One region of the Pseudomonas sp. H3_C08 genome, then DNA from elsewhere that is predicted to be linked to it. Evidence: predicted binding sites of a transcription regulator. Region 1 holds the regulator's gene; each other region holds the start of a gene.
The links. Region 1 encodes FliA, which starts transcription of late flagellar genes. Its sites were predicted from a motif close to CTAAAGTTTNNNNNNNNNNNGCCGNTAA; they were not measured.

Region 1 (4,212 bases):
CAGATCTGCGTCATCCGGACGGCTTTCCAGCTCGACCAGTTGTTCGGACAGTTGCTCAAGAATCTCGCCGGCCTCAACCAGGAAATCCTGAAGGATCTCTTCATCGGCGCCGAAGCTCATTAATGGGGTGCTCCTACAGGTCTAAAAACCCAAAAAACCTAAAATTCCACAACTCTAGAATCCGAGGCTGGATAACAAATCGTCCACATCGTCCTGACCGGACACAACGTCTTCTCGTTTATCGGCATGAATCTGCGGACCTTCACCCTGCGAGAGATGTTTTTGTGGATCTTTTTCTGCAAGCATCGCGGCGCGGTCATGTTCGATGCCCGCAAAGCGGTCGACCTGACTGGCCATGAGCACGAGTTTGAGCAAATTGCTTTCGACTTCGGTGACCAGTTGGGTCACACGCTTGATCACCTGACCGGTCAGGTCCTGGTAATCCTGGGCCAGCAGGATGTCGTTGAGATTGCTCGACACCGCACGGTTGTCCGTGCTGCTGCGTGACAGAAAACCGTCGACCCGGCGCGCCAGCTCGCGGAACTCTTCAGCCCCGACCTCGCGACGCATGAAGCGACCCCAATCGGCGCTCAAGGTCTGCGCTTCATCAGCCAGACTGTTGACCACCGGCGTGGCGCTTTCCACCAGATCCATGGTGCGGTTGGCCGCGGCTTCTGTCAGCTTGACCACATAGCCCAGACGTTCGGTGGCGTCGGTGATTTGCGACACTTCCTCGGCCTGCGGCATGTTCGGATCGATCTGGAAGTTGACGATCGCACTGTGCAGTTCACGTGTGAGCTTGCCGACTTCCTGGTACAGGCCACGGTCACGGGTCTGATTGAGCTCATGGATCAGTTGCACAGCGTCGCCGAACCTGCCTTTTTCAAGGCTTTCGACCAGTTCGACCGCGTGTTTTTTCAGGGTCGACTCGAAATCGCCCTGTGAAGATTCGTTATGCTCCATAGCTCCCCCGCGCGTTCATCAGCCGATGCGTTCGAAAATCTTCTCGATTTTGTCTTTCAACGCCTGAGCCGTGAAAGGTTTGACTACGTAGCCGTTTACACCAGCCTGAGCGGCTTCAATGATCTGCTCGCGCTTGGCTTCTGCAGTCACCATCAGCACTGGCAGGTGCTTGAGTTTTTCATCGGCACGCACGTGACGCAGCAGGTCGATACCGGTCATGCCCGGCATGTTCCAGTCCGTTACCAGAAAGTCGATGCTTCCGCTGTTGAGCACTGGAATGGCAGTCACGCCATCGTCAGCCTCGACGGTGTTGGTGAACCCAAGATCACGCAGCAGGTTCTTGATGATCCGCCGCATCGTTGAGAAGTCATCAACGATGAGGATTTTCATGTCTTTGTTCAATTCGACCTCCAAGCAGTCTTAAACGCGCCCAGCACCTGGACGCGCCACTTCAATCAATCGGCGCAGCACTCGAAGACTGTCTGGAGCACAACAGAGCAAGACCGGTGCCGTTCATCACCGCACCAGCCTCGTTCGCAGTGTCCCCACACTGCCTTCAGCGCGCTCGCCACTCCCCCAAACGCCCCCGCAAACGGGCCGCGCACTGGCTGTGTAACTGGCTGACCCGCGATTCACTGACGCCAAGGACTTCACCGATCTCCTTGAGGTTCAGCTCTTCGTCGTAGTACAGCGCCAACACCAGTCGCTCACGCTCCGGCAAATTGGCAATCGCGTCCGCCAACGCAGCCTGGAAACGTTCATCTTCCAGATCGCGTGACGGCTCCATATGAGCACTCGCGCCATCCTCGTGCAGCCCTTCGTGTTCGCCGTCCTGCAACAGGTCGTCGAAACTGAACAGGCGACTGCCCAAGGTGTCATTCAAAATCCCGTAGTAATCGTCGAGACTCAATTGGAGTTCGGCCGCAACCTCGTGATCTTTAGCATCACGGCCGGTTTTAGCTTCAATTGAGCGAATCGCGTCGCTGACCATACGGGTATTGCGGTGAACCGAGCGTGGCGCCCAGTCCCCTTTGCGCACTTCGTCGAGCATCGCGCCGCGGATTCGTATGCCCGCGTACGTTTCGAAACTGGCGCCTTTGCTGGCGTCGTATTTGGTCGAGACTTCAAGCAGGCCGATCATCCCGGCCTGGATCAGGTCTTCGACCTGCACACTCGCCGGCAAGCGCGCCAGCAAGTGGTAGGCAATGCGTTTGACCAGTGGCGCGTAACGCTCGATCAGCTCGTACTGCGCGTCACGTGCCGACTTCTTGTAGTAGTTCATACCGCTTGCGGTCATAGCACGGGCCCTGCCGTTTGCTGCACGAGGCGCTCGACGAAAAACTCAAGGTGGCCACGCGGGTTGGCGGGCAGCGGCCAGGTGTCGACCTTCTGCGCGATCGCCTTGAACGCCAGCGCGCACTTGGAACGCGGAAAGGCTTCGTACACCGCGCGCTGCTTCTGCACCGCTTTACGCACGCTTTCGTCGTAAGGCACGGCGCCGACGTATTGTAGGGCCACGTCAAGGAAGCGATCCGTGACCTTGGTCAACTTGGCGAACAGGTTGCGCCCTTCCTGCGGGCTCTGCGCCATGTTGGCGAGGACGCGGAAGCGGTTCATGCCGTAATCGCGGTTGAGCAGTTTGATCAGCGCGTAGGCGTCAGTGATCGAGGTCGGCTCATCGCAGACCACCAGCAACACTTCTTGCGCGGCGCGAACAAAACTGACTACCGAGTCACCAATACCCGCAGCGGTATCGATCACCAGTACATCGAGATTGTCACCGATGTCGCTGAACGCCTGAATCAGGCCGGCATGTTGCGCCGGGCTCAGGTGCACCATGCTCTGGGTGCCGGACGCCGCCGGCACGATGCGAATGCCACCAGGGCCTTGCAACAGCACGTCGCGCAGCTCGCACCGGCCTTCGATGACGTCGGCCAGCGTGCGTTTAGGGGTCAGCCCCAACAATACGTCAACGTTCGCCAGACCCAGGTCGGCGTCCAGCAGCATGACCCGACGGCCAAGCTCTGCCAGCGCCAGCGACAAGTTCACTGACACGTTAGTCTTGCCGACGCCACCTTTGCCGCCGGTCACCGCGATCACCTGTACGGGATGCATGCTGCCCATGTTATTTCTTTACCTTGTCTTGCATAGACGGAGGCCACATTACTGGCTGCGCGTTCACAACCGGAACAATGCATGGCAGACCATCGATGTAGGTACAAAAACTGTTCATGAATACCTCAGCCTACCTGCTTGGTCGGGCTGTGATAGATATCAGCGAACATGTCAGCCATGGCTTCTTCGCTGGGTTCTTCCTGCATTTGCACGCTGACGGCGCGGCTGACCAGTTGATGACGGCGCGGCAGATGCAAATCATCCGGAATCCGTGGGCCATCGGTCAGGTACGCGACCGGCAATTCATGACTGATCGCCAGGCTCAACACTTCGCCAAGGCTGGCCGTTTCATCCAGTTTAGTCAGGATGCAGCCGGCAAGCCCGCAACGCTTGTAACTGTGATAAGCGGCGGTTAGAACCTGTTTCTGGCTGGTGGTTGCCAAGACCAGATAATTTTTTGAACGAATGCCACGCCCGGCCAGACTTTCCAGCTGCATGCGCAGGGCCGGATCGCTGGCTTGCAGGCCGGCAGTATCGATCAATACCACGCGTTTGCGCAGCAGTGGATCCAGCGCTTGCACCAGCGATTGGCCCGGATCGACGTGGGTCACTGGCACATTGAGAATGCGGCCCAGCGTCTTCAGTTGCTCCTGAGCGCCGATACGGAAACTGTCCATGCTCACCAGCGCGACATTCTGCGCGCCGTATTTCAGCACATAACGCGCGGCCAGCTTGGCGAGTGTAGTGGTCTTGCCCATGCCGGCAGGACCGACCATGGCAATGATACCGCCCTCTTCCAGTGGCTCGACTTCCGGTACGGCAATCATCCGGGCCAGATGCGCGAGCAGCATGCGCCAGGCCTGACGCGGTTCTTCGATATCAGTGATCATCGCCAGCAGATCGCGCGACAACGGGCCGGACAGGCCGATACGTTGCAGACGGCGATACAGGTTGGCTTGCGCCGGACGGCTGCCTTGCAGCTGATTCCAGGCCAGGGTGCCGAGCTGAACTTCCATCAGCTCGCGCAGGCTGTTCAATTCAAAGCGCATCGAATCCAGTGCACGCGGATCGACACCGCCGGAGGACTGCGCAGGTGCCGGGGCCGGACGCGCAGGAGCGGCGTAAGTCGGCTCG
Region 2 (4,212 bases), 2.1 Mb from region 1:
TTGCATCCTTGAGTCCACGAATGCAGCCCATGGCAATCGTCTGCGTGCCGTCGAACAGCTCGAACCACGCCGCCACCGCCAGCAGGCTCACCGCTAGGCGAATCACCTCGGCAAACGCCGGATCATTGTGATCGAGGAACAACCCGACCAACTGGTTCGGCAACAGCCAGAACACCATCGCGAATCCCAACATCACCACCGCGCCAAAGATGATCCCGACCCGCCCGGACATCCGCGCATCACTCAGTTGCCCGGCGCCGTAATGCTGGCCGACGCGCATGGTGATCGCGTACGACATCCCCGCCGGCACCATGAACGCCACCGAGACAATTTGCAGGGCAATCTGGTGCGCGCCCAATTGCGTGCTGCCCATGGTGCCCATGCACAACGCCGCGAAGGCGAACAAACCGACTTCCACCGCGTAGGTGCCGCCGATTGGCAGGCCGAGACGCCACAGTTCTTTGAGATATTGCCGGTTGGGCCGCGACAAGCCTTCGCGCAATGGATAAGCGTCATAGGCCGGATGCCGGCGAATATGCCAGGCCAGCGCCAACGCCATGCAATTGGCGACAATCGCTGTGACCAGGCCGATGCCCGTCAGGCCCATTTTCGGCAGACCGAACATGCCGGTGATCAGCGCGTAATTGAGCAGGAAATTCGCCACCGTGCCGGCCAGGCTGATGACCATCACCGGTGTCGCCCGGCCGATTGCACTGGTGAAACCGCGCAGGGCCATGAAACTGAGGTAGCCGGGCAGGGCGAAGGGCAGGGCAATCAGGAATTGCCCGGCCGCGTTGACGTTGGTTTCGGTCTGGCCGAACAGCAGCAACACCGGTTTCAGGTTCCACAGCAGCAACCCGGCGCCCAACGCCATCAGCCACGCCAGCCACAACCCGGCCTGGGTCAGACGCGCAGCGCCAATGATGTCGCCGGCGCCCTTGCGAATAGCCACCAATGTGCCGACCGCTGCAATCACGCCGATGCAGAAAATCGACACGAACGAATAAGTCGCCGCACCGAGACCGCCGCCCGCAAGCGCTTCAGGACTCAGGCGCGCCATCATCAATGTGTCAGTCAGCACCATCAACATGTGCGCCAACTGTGAAGCAATCAACGGCCCTGCCAGCCGCAGAATGGCCCAGAGTTCGGTACGCACAGGATGCTGCATGGTCATCACCACTCAATTTCAGAGGGAACAGGAGACCGTCGATTCTCGGCGCTTGGCGGGCTTTGCACAAAGGGATAAAAAGGATGGGTGGCATGATTAAAACTCATCCTGAGTAAACGGTTTAAGATTGGCTTTATCCCGCTATCGGAGCTTTCTGCATGTCTCGTCGTCTTCCTCCCTTGTATGCCCTGCGCGCATTTGAAGCGGCGGCGCGACATAGTTCGTTCACCCGGGCTGCCGAGGAACTGTCGATTACCCAGAGTGCGGTGAGTCGGCATATTCGGACCCTCGAAGATCACTTCGCCTGTCGGCTGTTTCATCGCAGCGGGCGCAATCTGCAACTGACCGAAGCGGCGCGGTTGCTGCTGCCCGGGATCCGCGAAGGCTTCAGTGCGCTGGAGCGGGCCTGCAATACCTTGCGTGCCGAGGACGACATTTTGCGCATGAAAGCGCCCTCGACCCTGACCATGCGCTGGTTGCTCGCGCGCCTGAGTCGCTTCCGTCATTTGCAGCTTGGCAACGAAGTGCAACTGACCAGTGCGTGGATGGACGTCGATTCGGTGGACTTCAACGATGAGCCGTTCGACTGCGCGGTGCTGTTGAGTGACGGGCATTTTCCGCCGGACTGGGAGGCCAGCCTGCTGTTTCCTGAAGAGCTGATTCCGGTGGGGGCGCCAAACCTGCTGAATGATCAGCCGTGGGATCTGGCTCGACTGGCTTGCACCGAATTACTTCACCCGACACCGGACCGTCGCGATTGGCGCAGTTGGCTGGAACACATGGGGCTGTCCGATCAGGTGTCACTCAAGGGTGGGCAAGTGTTCGATACCCTCGAATTGGGCATGATCGCGGCGGCGCGCGGGTACGGTGTGTCGATGGGCGACCTGTTAATGGTCGCCGAAGATGTGGCGCAGGGAAGGCTGAGCCTGCCGTGGCCAACCGCGGTCGCCAGCGGCTTGAATTACTACCTTGTGTGGCCAAAGACCCGCCCGGGAGGTGAACGTTTGCGCCGTCTCAGCGACTTTCTGCAAAGCGAAGTCCGCGCCATGGAATTGCCGGCGGTTGCGCGCTTGAGCTGAAACGTTAGAGCCGCCACAATACCGGCCTTGTGCCATAACCTTGTTTTCCGCTCAAGTATTTGGATCCACCGCCGAATACGTGCTTGTGGAACCGTCGTGCCGGTATCCACGATTCACCCCCACAACCAGAAAAATTTCCGAGTCGAGATCAAGGAGGATCCCGTGGCTCGGCCAGGAGCTGTCCATGTCTCAACCTCGCGCTCGGATCGCCTCGCAGCTGGGCCTCGCGCTCGCTGTAATACTGGCGATAGTTATCAGTGGCAGTACGGTGTTCGCCTTGCGTTCGCTGGACTCCGCCAACCTCGCCACCCGTGAAGAGCATCTGGCCAGTGAGGCGCGGCTGCTGGCCGACCAACTGAGCACATTCCACGGCACGCTGCGTGAAAGCACCCAGCGCCTGAGCGGGCTGTTCGAGAAGCGCTTTAGCGCAGGTCTGAGCATTCACCCGAGTGAGCCGGTGAATGTTGCCGGCACCCAGACCCCGGGTCTGCATCTGGGCAGCGAAGTGCTGAACAACAACTTCAAGGAAGTCGACGAGTTCAAGCAGATGACCGCCGGCGTCGCCACACTGTTCGTGCGCAGCGGCGAAGACTTCATCCGCGTCAGCACTTCGCTGACCAAACAGGATGGCACCCGTGCCATCGGCACCTTGCTCGATCACGCGCACCCGGCCTACGCGAAGTTGATGGCGGGGCAGGGTTACGTCGGTCGCGCCTTGCTGTTCGATCGCTCCTACATGACCCAATACACCCCGGTGCGCGATGGCAGCGGCAAGGTGATTGCGGTGCTGTTCGTCGGCTTCGATTACACCGACGCGCAGAACATCCAGTTCGATAACCTCAAGCGCTTCCGCATTGGCCAGAGCGGTTCGCTGGCGTTGCTCGACGAGCAAAACAAATGGCTGGTCGCGCCGGCGGGGGTGCAGGCGCTGGATCAAGCCGTTCCGGTGATCAAAGGTTTGGCTGCAAAGCCGGGCAAGGGTGAGTTCTGGAGCGACACCTCGGAAGATTTCTACAGCATTGCCGTGCCGTTCGATGGCGGACCATGGTCGGTCGTGGCGAGCATGCCGAAAGCCGAGATCCGCGCGGTGACCTGGAGCGTGGGTACGCAACTGGCCATTGGCAGTCTGTTGGCGATGCTGCTGGCGGTCGGATCTGTGGTCTGGCTGCTGCGCAGCAAACTGGCGCCTCTGGGGGATCTGGTGCGTCAGGCCGAGGCCTTGGGCGCCGGTGATCTGAGCGTTCGCCTGAACGTATCGAGCAACGATGAAATCGGTCAGTTGTCGCGCGCGTTCAACCAGATGAGCCAGGCGCTGTCGACCATGGTCGAGCACATCCGCCGCTCTTCGGAAGAGGTCAATAGCCGTGCCCAGGCCCTGTCCGGTTTGTCCGGTGGTGCGTATGAAGGCATGGAGCAACAATCTGGCGAAATCACCAGCATGGCCGGCGCGGTGGAAGAGTTCAGTGCGACGTCGTTGAACATCGCCGACAACATGGGCGCGACCCAGCGTCTGGCGCAGGAAAATGCCCAGCAAACGCAGATTGGCCGCAGCTCGATGGAAGAAGCGTCGTCCTCGCTGGAGCAAATCGCTGGCGCCCTGAACAGCACCGCTACCGTGATCAACACCCTCGGTCAGCGTTCGCAGGAAATTGGCGGCATTGTCGGTGTGATTACTTCGATTGCCGAACAGACTAACTTGCTGGCGCTCAACGCCGCGATTGAAGCGGCACGTGCCGGTGAACAAGGTCGCGGCTTCGCCGTGGTAGCCGATGAAGTGCGCAGCCTGGCCTCGCGTACTCGTCAGGCGACTGATGAAATTTCCAGCATGATCCACAGCATCCAGCAGGAAACCGGTAACGCGATCAGCACCATGGAGCAGGGCAATGTGCTGATGCAGGAAGGTTTGTCGCGCAACGCCAACGTGGCGTCGGCGCTGGCGCGAATCGATGAACAGAGCCGTTCGGC
Region 3 (4,212 bases), 1.4 Mb from region 1:
GACGAGGATCCGCTGCTGGTGACCCGACGCCTGCGTCAGGCGCAGATGGTCGTGGTGGCCAGCCCGGCGTTTTTACAGGGCAAGACGATCAACCATCCGCAAGACCTGAAGCATCTGCCCGTACTGGGTGCGCTGGAGGCCGATCGTATGGTGCATGTGCGCCTGCTCGATCAGCAAGGCCACAGTTTCGAACTGAACATGGAGGCTCGCCTGGGCATCGATGATTTTGTCGTACGCAAGGCCTGCGTCCTCGCCGGTCAGGGGTTTACCCTGTTGCCGATGATGTATTGCGAGGCCGAGCTGGAAAACGGCACGCTGGTGCAGATGTTGCCGGAGTGGTCACTGCCCGGCGGCTGGCTGCAAGCGGTGTATCCGCATCGACGCGGGGTGATGCCGGCGGTGCGCGCGTGGATCGATCATCTGGTCGAGTCGTTCAATGCCTGTGGGGAGCGGTTGTTATGAGCAAGGGAAAGATGAACGAAGCCGACGTTGCGGCGTTCTGCCTGGCATTGCCGGGCGCTCGGGAAGATTACAAATGGGGCGGCGTGCGAGTGTTTTCGATTGCCGGCAACAAGATGTTTGCCTTGCAGGGGCTGCGTGGGGATTCGCTGGCGTTCAAGGTTGATAAAGATCTGTTTCTCGGTCATTGCGACCGCCCGGGGATTCACCCGGCGCCCTATCTGGCCCGGGCGCAGTGGATCATCATGCATCCGCCCTACCCTTTGGGCGCCGAGGAATTGCGCGGGTTGTTGCAGCGCTCGCATCAACTGGTGGTGGGCAAGTTGCCGAAAAAGACCCAAATCGGTTTGTTGCTGTAAACCCGATCCCTGTAGGAGTGAGCCTGCTCGCGATAGCGGAGTGTCAGTTGGAATTTCTTTGGCTGACACTCCGCTATCGCGAGCAGGCTCACTCCTACATAGGGAGTTGCGGTGTATTCAGAACAGCGTCAGCAGATTCGAGCCAAGAAACAGCTGGTCGATCCAGAACACCTGATGCAACACGACAATCACCCAGAACAGAATCTGAAACGACACCTTGCGCGTCTTGTGCCGGAACACCTGCTGGGCGATTAATGCACCCGGCCAACCGCCCGCCAGTTCCACGGCATGAAGGATGTTCTCCGGAGTGCGCCAGGCATCGGCGCGCGCCTTGCGCTTGTCTGCCCAGTACATGAAGAACGCCAACACGCTCACAACACCGTAAGCCGTCAGCGGCACCAACGAAATCCCGCGCAACCACATCGACACCGAGCCGAACAGCGGCAACGCGCAGACGATCAGCAGAACCAGCAGTTTCAGCTTCAGATGCTGGATGTTGTTGCCGCCCGAAGGTCGCCCTTCGGGCCGGCGTGCGCGGGAATCACTCATGGCTTGGCCGCCGCCCAATCGATCCAGCCAAACTGCCACGTCGCCAGAATGACCAGACCAAATACGATCCGATACCAGGCAAATGCCGCATAGCTATGGCTGGCGATGAACTTGAGCAAGCCGCGCACGGCGATCATGGCGAAGATGAACGCGGTGACAAAGCCGATGGCAAACACCGGGAAGTCCGCCGGCACAAACAGATGGCGGTACTTGTAGCCCGAGTAGACCGCCGCTCCGACCATGGTCGGCATCGCGAGGAAGAAGGAAAACTCGGTGGCAGTCTTGCGCGACAGGCCGAAGAGCAACCCGCCAATGATCGTCGAGCCGGAACGCGAAGTACCGGGAATCATCGCCAGGCACTGAGCGAAACCAACCTTCAAGGCATCTTTCCAGGTGATCTCGTCGACTGTTTCGGCGTGCACTGCATGCTGACGCTTTTCCGCCCACAACATGATGATGCCGCCCACCACCAACGCGGTCGCAACGGTAATCGGATTGAACAGGTATTCGTGAATCAGGTCGGCAAAGATCACGCCCAGCACCACGGCGGGCAGAAACGCGATCAGCAGGTTAGCGGTGAAGCGACGGGCACTGGGCTGCGTCGGCAAACCGATGACCACATCGAGAATCTTGCGGCGAAACTCCCAGACCACCGCGAGGATCGCGCCGAGCTGGATGATGATATTGAACGCCATGGCCCGTTCGCCGCCGAAATTCAGCAAGTCGGCAACAATGATCTGGTGTCCGGTACTGGAAATGGGCAAAAACTCCGTCAGCCCTTCTACAACTCCTAGTATCAGTGCCTGCAAGGCCGTCCAAAGATCCATCAATCCCCCAAAGAGCGATGCGCGCCGGCATGCCCCGATAGTATTTTTCTAGCGTTCACTGCGATCAGCGTAGCTGTTTATGGCTGTACCGATTCCGCACGCACAGGATCCACACGAAACGGTCAAAATTCCGTGAAATTTCAATTTGGATTCAGGTTTTCACGCACGGGGCCGAAATCCTAACAGACAAGCCTTAATAGCGCTGCCGCGTTATACGACTTGGGTCGCGTATGCCTCACCGCGAAATCGTGGTTGGATGCTGGCGGTCGTTTATTACAAGAAAAAGAATCCGGAGTGACAGCGTTATGAACAGCTTGCGCAGTGTGTCGATCAGCCGACGCTTGTGGCTCATCTTGATTGTGGCGGTGGTCATGTTGCTGACCTTGGGCGTGTTGATGCTCAAGCAGATCCACGACGATCTCTACCACGCCAAGGCCCAGAAAACCCAGCACGTAGTACAGACCGCCAGCGGCCTGCTGACCTACTACCACGACCTCGAAACCGCCGGCACCCTGAGCAAAGAGGCGGCGCAGAAAGAGGCGCTGACGGCGATTCGCGGCCTGCGCTACGACCAGAGCGATTATTTCTGGATCAACGACCTCACGCCCGTGATGGTCATGCACCCGACCAACCCGAAACTCGAAGGCCAGAACCTCTCGGCGATCCGCGATCCGGACGGTTTTGCGGTGTTCAACGAAATGGTCGCCATCGCCAGGTCCAAAGGCGCCGGCATGGTCGACTACCGTTGGCCGAAACCCGGCGCCAGTGAGCCGGTGGCCAAGACCTCCTACGTCAAACTGTTCGAGCCGTGGGGCTGGGTGCTCGGCTCCGGAGTTTACGTCGACGACGTGCAGGCGGAATTCCAGGGCCAAGTGATCAAGGCTACGGTTATCGGCCTGGCGATTGCCGTGATCATGGCGCTGCTGGTGATCCTCATCGCGCGCAGCATCGTCCGTCCGCTGCAGGAAACCGTGAACGCCATGGCCAACATTGCCAGCGGTGAAAGCGACCTGACCCGCAGCCTCGATACTCACGGTAAAGATGAAGTCACTGAGCTGGCGCATCACTTCAACGCCTTCACCGCCAAGCTGCGCCGGGTCATCGGTGACTTGCAAGTGTCGGCCAGTGCACTGGGCCAGTCGTCCAGCGAACTGGGCAACGACGCCTCGCAAGCGCAGCAACGCAGCCAGCAGCAATCGCAGCAGATGGAACTGGTGGCCACCGCGATCAACGAGGTGACCTATGGCGTGCAGGACGTGGCGAAGAACGCCGAGCACGCCGCCGCCGAAATGCGCGATGCCGAAGCGCAGGCGCAACAGGGCCAGATCAACATCGATGGCAGCTTGCAGCAGATCGACAAACTGTCCGGCACTATCGATCAAGCGGTGGAGGTGATCCGCACCCTCGCCGCCGAAAGTACGCAGATCGGCAGCGTGCTGGAAGTGATTCGCTCGATTGCCGAACAGACCAACCTGCTCGCGCTTAATGCCGCGATTGAAGCGGCGCGGGCCGGTGAGCAAGGTCGCGGGTTTGCCGTGGTGGCGGATGAAGTACGCTTGTTGGCACAACGTACGCAGAAGTCGACGGCGGAAATCCAGTCAATGATCGAGCGTCTGCAGAACCATTCCGAAGCCGCTGTGAAAGTGATCGGCGACAGCAGCAAGGCGTCGCAATTGACCATCGAACAAGCCGGGTTGGCCGGTGCGAGTCTGAATGCGATTGGCCAGGCACTGCGTAATCTCAATGGCCTGAACGCTTCGATTGCCAGCGCCACGTTGCAGCAGGCGCATGTGGTCGAGGACATTAATCAGAACGTCACTCAGGCGGCCGGCCTCTCGCACAGCACGGCGATCGCTGCCGAACAATCGAGTGCGGCCAGCCTGAAACTTGGCCAGTTGAGCGAACAACTCAACGCCCTCCTGCGCCAGTTCCGCGTCTGACCCAAAACCTGTGGGAGCGAGCTTGCTCGCGAAAGCGTCAGGTCAGTCAAAGAAGATTTCGACTGCACAGGCCCCTTC
Region 4 (4,212 bases), 1.2 Mb from region 1:
CTTCAATGGCCGCCTGGGCCTTCTTGGTCAGCACCACAATGTCGATGCGGCGGTTGACCGGGTTGAACGGGTTTTCCTTGTCGAACAGCGCCGACGAGGCATAACCGACGACCCGCGCCACTTGCGCATCCGGATAGCTACCGGCGATCAAGGCACGACGCGCAGCGTTGGCACGGTTGGCCGACAATTCCCAGTTACCGAAATCACCGGTGCCGGTGTACGGCTTGGCGTCGGTGTGGCCGCTGATGCTGATCTTGTTCGGCACCGCTTTGATGGTGTCGGCCATGGCCAGCAGGATGTCTTCGAAGTACGGTTTCAGGCGGGCAGAACCCGAGTCGAACATCGGCCGGTTCTCGGCGTCCATGATCTGGATGCGCAGGCCGTTCGGGGTGATCTCGAAGAGGATCTGGTCCTTGAACTTCTGCAGTTGCGGGTTCTCGTCGACCTTGTTCTGCAGTTCTTGCAGGAGCAGTTCGAGGCGTTCCTTCTCGACCTGTTCGGCCATGCCTTCAACCTGCTCGGTGTCGACCGTGACCTTGTCCGGTTGCGGCTGCGACTTCACTTCCGGGTTGAGGGTGTTTTCCGGCGCCAGGGTCGGCGTGCCGCCCAGGTCGATGATGTACGGCGTGCCGCTTTCGGAAAAGCCGACCGGGTCTTTGAAGTAACCGGCGATGGCGATCTTCTGCTCGGGCGTGGCGGTGGACAGCAGCCACAACACCAGGAAGAACGCCATCATCGCCGTGGCGAAGTCGGCGAAGGCGATTTTCCACGCCCCGCCGTGATGCCCGCCGGCTATGCGCTTGACGCGCTTGATGATAATCGGCTGATTATTTTCCATGACTTAGCGACCGCGAACGGCTTGTTCCAGCTCGGCAAAGCTTGGACGGTGGGCCGGGTACAGCACCTTGCGACCGAACTCGACCGCCAGCGACGGCGGCATGCCGGAAGCCGAAGCCACCAGCGAGGCCTTGATGGCTTCGTAGACGTTCAGCTCTTCCTTGGCATCGTGGGCCAGGGAATGCGCCAATGGGCCGAAGAAACCGTACGCTGCGAGAATACCGAAGAAGGTACCGACCAGTGCCGCACCAACGTGCAGACCGATGGACTTCTGATCGCCTTCACCCAGCGAGGCCATGGTCACCACGATACCGAGTACCGCCGCGACGATACCGAAACCGGGCATGGCATCGGCGATGCCGTTCACCGCATGAGACGGATGTTCGAGGTCTTCTTTCAGGCTGTACAGTTCCATGTCGAACAAGCCTTCCAGCTCGTGCGGCGCCATGTTGCCGGACGACATGATGCGCAGGTAATCGCAGATGAACGCGGTCATGCGCTCGTCTTTGAGGACTGCCGGGTACTTGGCGAAGATCGGGCTCGCAGCGGCATCTTCGATGTCGCCTTCGATGGCCATCATGCCTTCGCGGCGGCTCTTGTTGAGGATCTCGTAGATCAGCCCGAGCACTTCCAGATAGAACGTGTGGCTGAAGCGCGAACTGAACATGCTCAAGGATTTCTTGAGCACGTGCATCGTCATGTAACCGGGGTTGGCCTGGAGGAATGCACCCAGTGCCGCACCACCGATGATCATCACCTCGAAGGGCTGGATCAGGGCGGCAATCTTGCCGTGGGAGAGCACGTATCCGCCGAGCACGCTCGCGAATACGACGATGATGCCGATAATTTTAGCCATAGGTAGAAAGTACTTATTTAAGTCGGGTTCAAGGTCATATTCGGAAGTTAAAAAATCTCTTCTTCTACTTATCGGCAAAACTGCGCCAGACTATAGCCAGTTCAGGCGAAAAGCCAATTTAGCCCATGCCGGGCGCGTCTACAGTCAGTGAAGATCCCGTCCAGACATGGCTAATGAAACGAACGTCCCACACGCAAAACCGACCACGCTCGACGGCTGGGTCAAGCTGCTCGACAGCGTCCGGCTGCCCGTGCCGCAAGAGGCTCACGACAAAGTCTGTCGGGCGATCCGCGACAATCGCAGCTCGCTGCGCGACATCGCCGATCTGATGCAGGACAGCCCGGCACTGGCCTTGAGCATCATCCGTGAGGCGAATCGTCACACCCACGGCACCATGGCCGCACCGGCGGAAAATCTCGAGGTGGCGATCAACCGTCTCGGCCTGGCGCGGACTGAAGAATTGCTCGCGCGCCTGCCGGCTGAACCGCAGATGCAAATCCCCAAAGCCCTGCGCCAGTTACAGATGATCAGCCAGCACGCGACGCAACAGGCCAACGGCTTTTTCGCCAGTCGGCTGGCGCGGCTTTGGCAGGACATTCATTGGGGCAGCCTGCTGTTTCTGTCGCCGCTGTGGCCGTTGGCGCTGACGTATCCGCAGTTGCTCGAAGAATGGGAACTGCGGGTTATCCACAAGGGCGAATCGGCGCGCGTGGTCGAGAAGCAATTGTTCGGCGTACGCCTGCTGAAAATCGCTGAAGCGTTGGTGCAGGCCTGGCATCTGCCGATCTGGGTGCAGCAGGGTTATAAGCTGCTGCTGAGTGAACAGCGCGAACTGGTCAAAGTGCTGCGCATCGCCCGCGACAGCGAACATCCGTTGCGCCAGCAAAACCGCCTCGATGACGACCCGACCCTGCGCCGCTGGCTCAACCAACCGGCCAACACCGTGCTGCTGGCCAACGGCCTGGCACTGTCTGCGCAACAGGCGTGGGACAGTCCGCACAGTGAGCGCTGGCAGTACCTGACCAGCCTTTATCTGCAGATTTCCATGGATGAAGTGCAACAACAGTTGCACCAGCAAGCCGCCAACAGCGCGCGCCATCATGCGATGCCCGACCTGTGGCATCCGGCGGTTTCGTTGCTGTGGCCATGGGGCACCCATCGTTTGCCAGCCGGCATGCTGCCCGCAGCTGCGCCAACCTCGGAAGATCTGACGCAATGGCGCCAGCAATGCGCCGAGCTATTGGCCGAGCCAAGCCGCTTCACCAATGCCATGAGCCTGACCGTCGCCGCTCGCGATGCGCTGGTCGCCAGCGGCATGCGCCGGGTGATGATCCTGATGGCCGATCGCACACAGTCCAATCTGCGCGTGAATCAAACCGCCGGGCTACCGAAAGAAGCGGCGGCGCTGAATTTCGTCGTCAGCCAGAGCAAGGTCTTGCAACGGCTGCTCGCGCAACAGGCGCAGGTGCGGATCAATCCCGAGAACAACGCTCAGTTCTCCGCTCTGCTGCCAGCGAGCCTGCGCACCCTGTTTCGTGGCGAGCATCTGTTTCTGCGTTCCCTGGTCAATAACGGCCGGGTGATCATGATTGTCGTCGCCGATCAGGGCGGCGGGCCGTTCGCCGATATCACCGTGCAAGCCTTTGGCAAAACCGCACAGTGCATCGAAAAAGCCCTGCACAGCTTTAGCAGCCGCGGCCGATGAGGCTGCGCTACAATCCTCCCCTTTGTGCTCTGGAGACCTCACATGTCTGACTTCTCTGGCTTGCCGCTCGTCATCGAGGCGAGCGACCTGCTCCCGCGTCTCGACTCCCCTGAACTGATTCTGGTGGACCTGACCAGCCCTGCCCGTTATGCCGAAGGTCACTTTCCCGGCGCACGCTTTGTCGATCCCAAGCGCACCCAGCTCGGCCAGCCGCCGGCGCCGGGCTTGTTGCCGGCCAAAGGCGACCTGGAAGCGTTGTTCGGTGAACTGGGCCATCGCAAAGATGCGGTCTACGTGGTCTATGACGACGAAGGCGGCGGTTGGGCCGGGCGTTTCATCTGGCTGCTCGACGTGATCGGTCACGACAAATATCACTACGTCGACGGCGGTCTGCCGGCGTGGCTGGCGGCCGGCATGCCGATGTCGATCCAGGTTCCGTCTGCAGTGGGCGGCCCTGTGCCATTGACCCTGCATGAAGAACCGACCGCGACCCGTGAATACCTGCAGAGCCGCCTCGGTGCTGCCGATCTGGCGATCTGGGATGCGCGCGGGCCGCTGGAGTATTCCGGTGAGAAAGTGCTGGCCGCCAAGGCTGGGCACATCCCCGGTGCGGTCAATTTCGAATGGACGGCCGGCATGGACAAGGCCCGTCAGTTGCGCATTCGCACAGACATGCCGCAGATCCTCGAAAACCTCGGGATCACCAAGGACAAAGAAATCATTACCCACTGCCAGACCCATCACCGGTCGGGCTTCACTTATCTGGTGGCCAAATCCCTCGGTTATCCGCGGGTCAAGGGCTACGCCGGTTCCT

Region 2: a site for FliA is predicted at 2,298-2,325, ahead of AB4N74_RS22915 (methyl-accepting chemotaxis protein). Genes of this name have one in related genera too.
Region 3: a site for FliA is predicted at 2,345-2,372, ahead of AB4N74_RS09085 (methyl-accepting chemotaxis protein). Genes of this name have one in related genera too.
Region 4: a site for FliA is predicted at 1,762-1,789, ahead of motA (flagellar motor stator protein MotA). Genes of this name have one in related genera too.

The regions. Positions count from the first base shown of each region.
Region 1 is NZ_CP162803.1:537,173-541,384, reverse strand. It holds gene AB4N74_RS02585 (chemotaxis protein CheA) at 1-120, opposite strand, end outside; gene AB4N74_RS02580 (protein phosphatase CheZ) at 175-963, opposite strand; gene AB4N74_RS02575 (chemotaxis response regulator CheY) at 982-1,353, opposite strand; gene fliA (RNA polymerase sigma factor FliA) at 1,520-2,260, opposite strand; gene fleN (flagellar synthesis regulator FleN) at 2,257-3,087, opposite strand; gene flhF (flagellar biosynthesis protein FlhF) at 3,204-4,212, opposite strand, start outside.
Region 2 is NZ_CP162803.1:5,001,389-5,005,600, reverse strand. It holds gene AB4N74_RS22925 (NorM family multidrug efflux MATE transporter) at 1-1,168, opposite strand, end outside; gene AB4N74_RS22920 (LysR substrate-binding domain-containing protein) at 1,327-2,247, shown strand; gene AB4N74_RS22915 (methyl-accepting chemotaxis protein) at 2,432-4,212, shown strand, end outside.
Region 3 is NZ_CP162803.1:1,965,261-1,969,472, reverse strand. It holds gene AB4N74_RS09105 (LysR substrate-binding domain-containing protein) at 1-462, shown strand, start outside; gene AB4N74_RS09100 (MmcQ/YjbR family DNA-binding protein) at 459-818, shown strand; gene AB4N74_RS09095 (DUF1294 domain-containing protein) at 936-1,367, opposite strand; gene AB4N74_RS09090 (undecaprenyl-diphosphate phosphatase) at 1,364-2,194, opposite strand; gene AB4N74_RS09085 (methyl-accepting chemotaxis protein) at 2,500-4,134, shown strand.
Region 4 is NZ_CP162803.1:5,833,012-5,837,223, reverse strand. It holds gene motB (flagellar motor protein MotB) at 1-838, opposite strand, end outside; gene motA (flagellar motor stator protein MotA) at 842-1,693, opposite strand; gene AB4N74_RS26565 (HDOD domain-containing protein) at 1,860-3,398, shown strand; gene rhdA (thiosulfate sulfurtransferase) at 3,441-4,212, shown strand, end outside.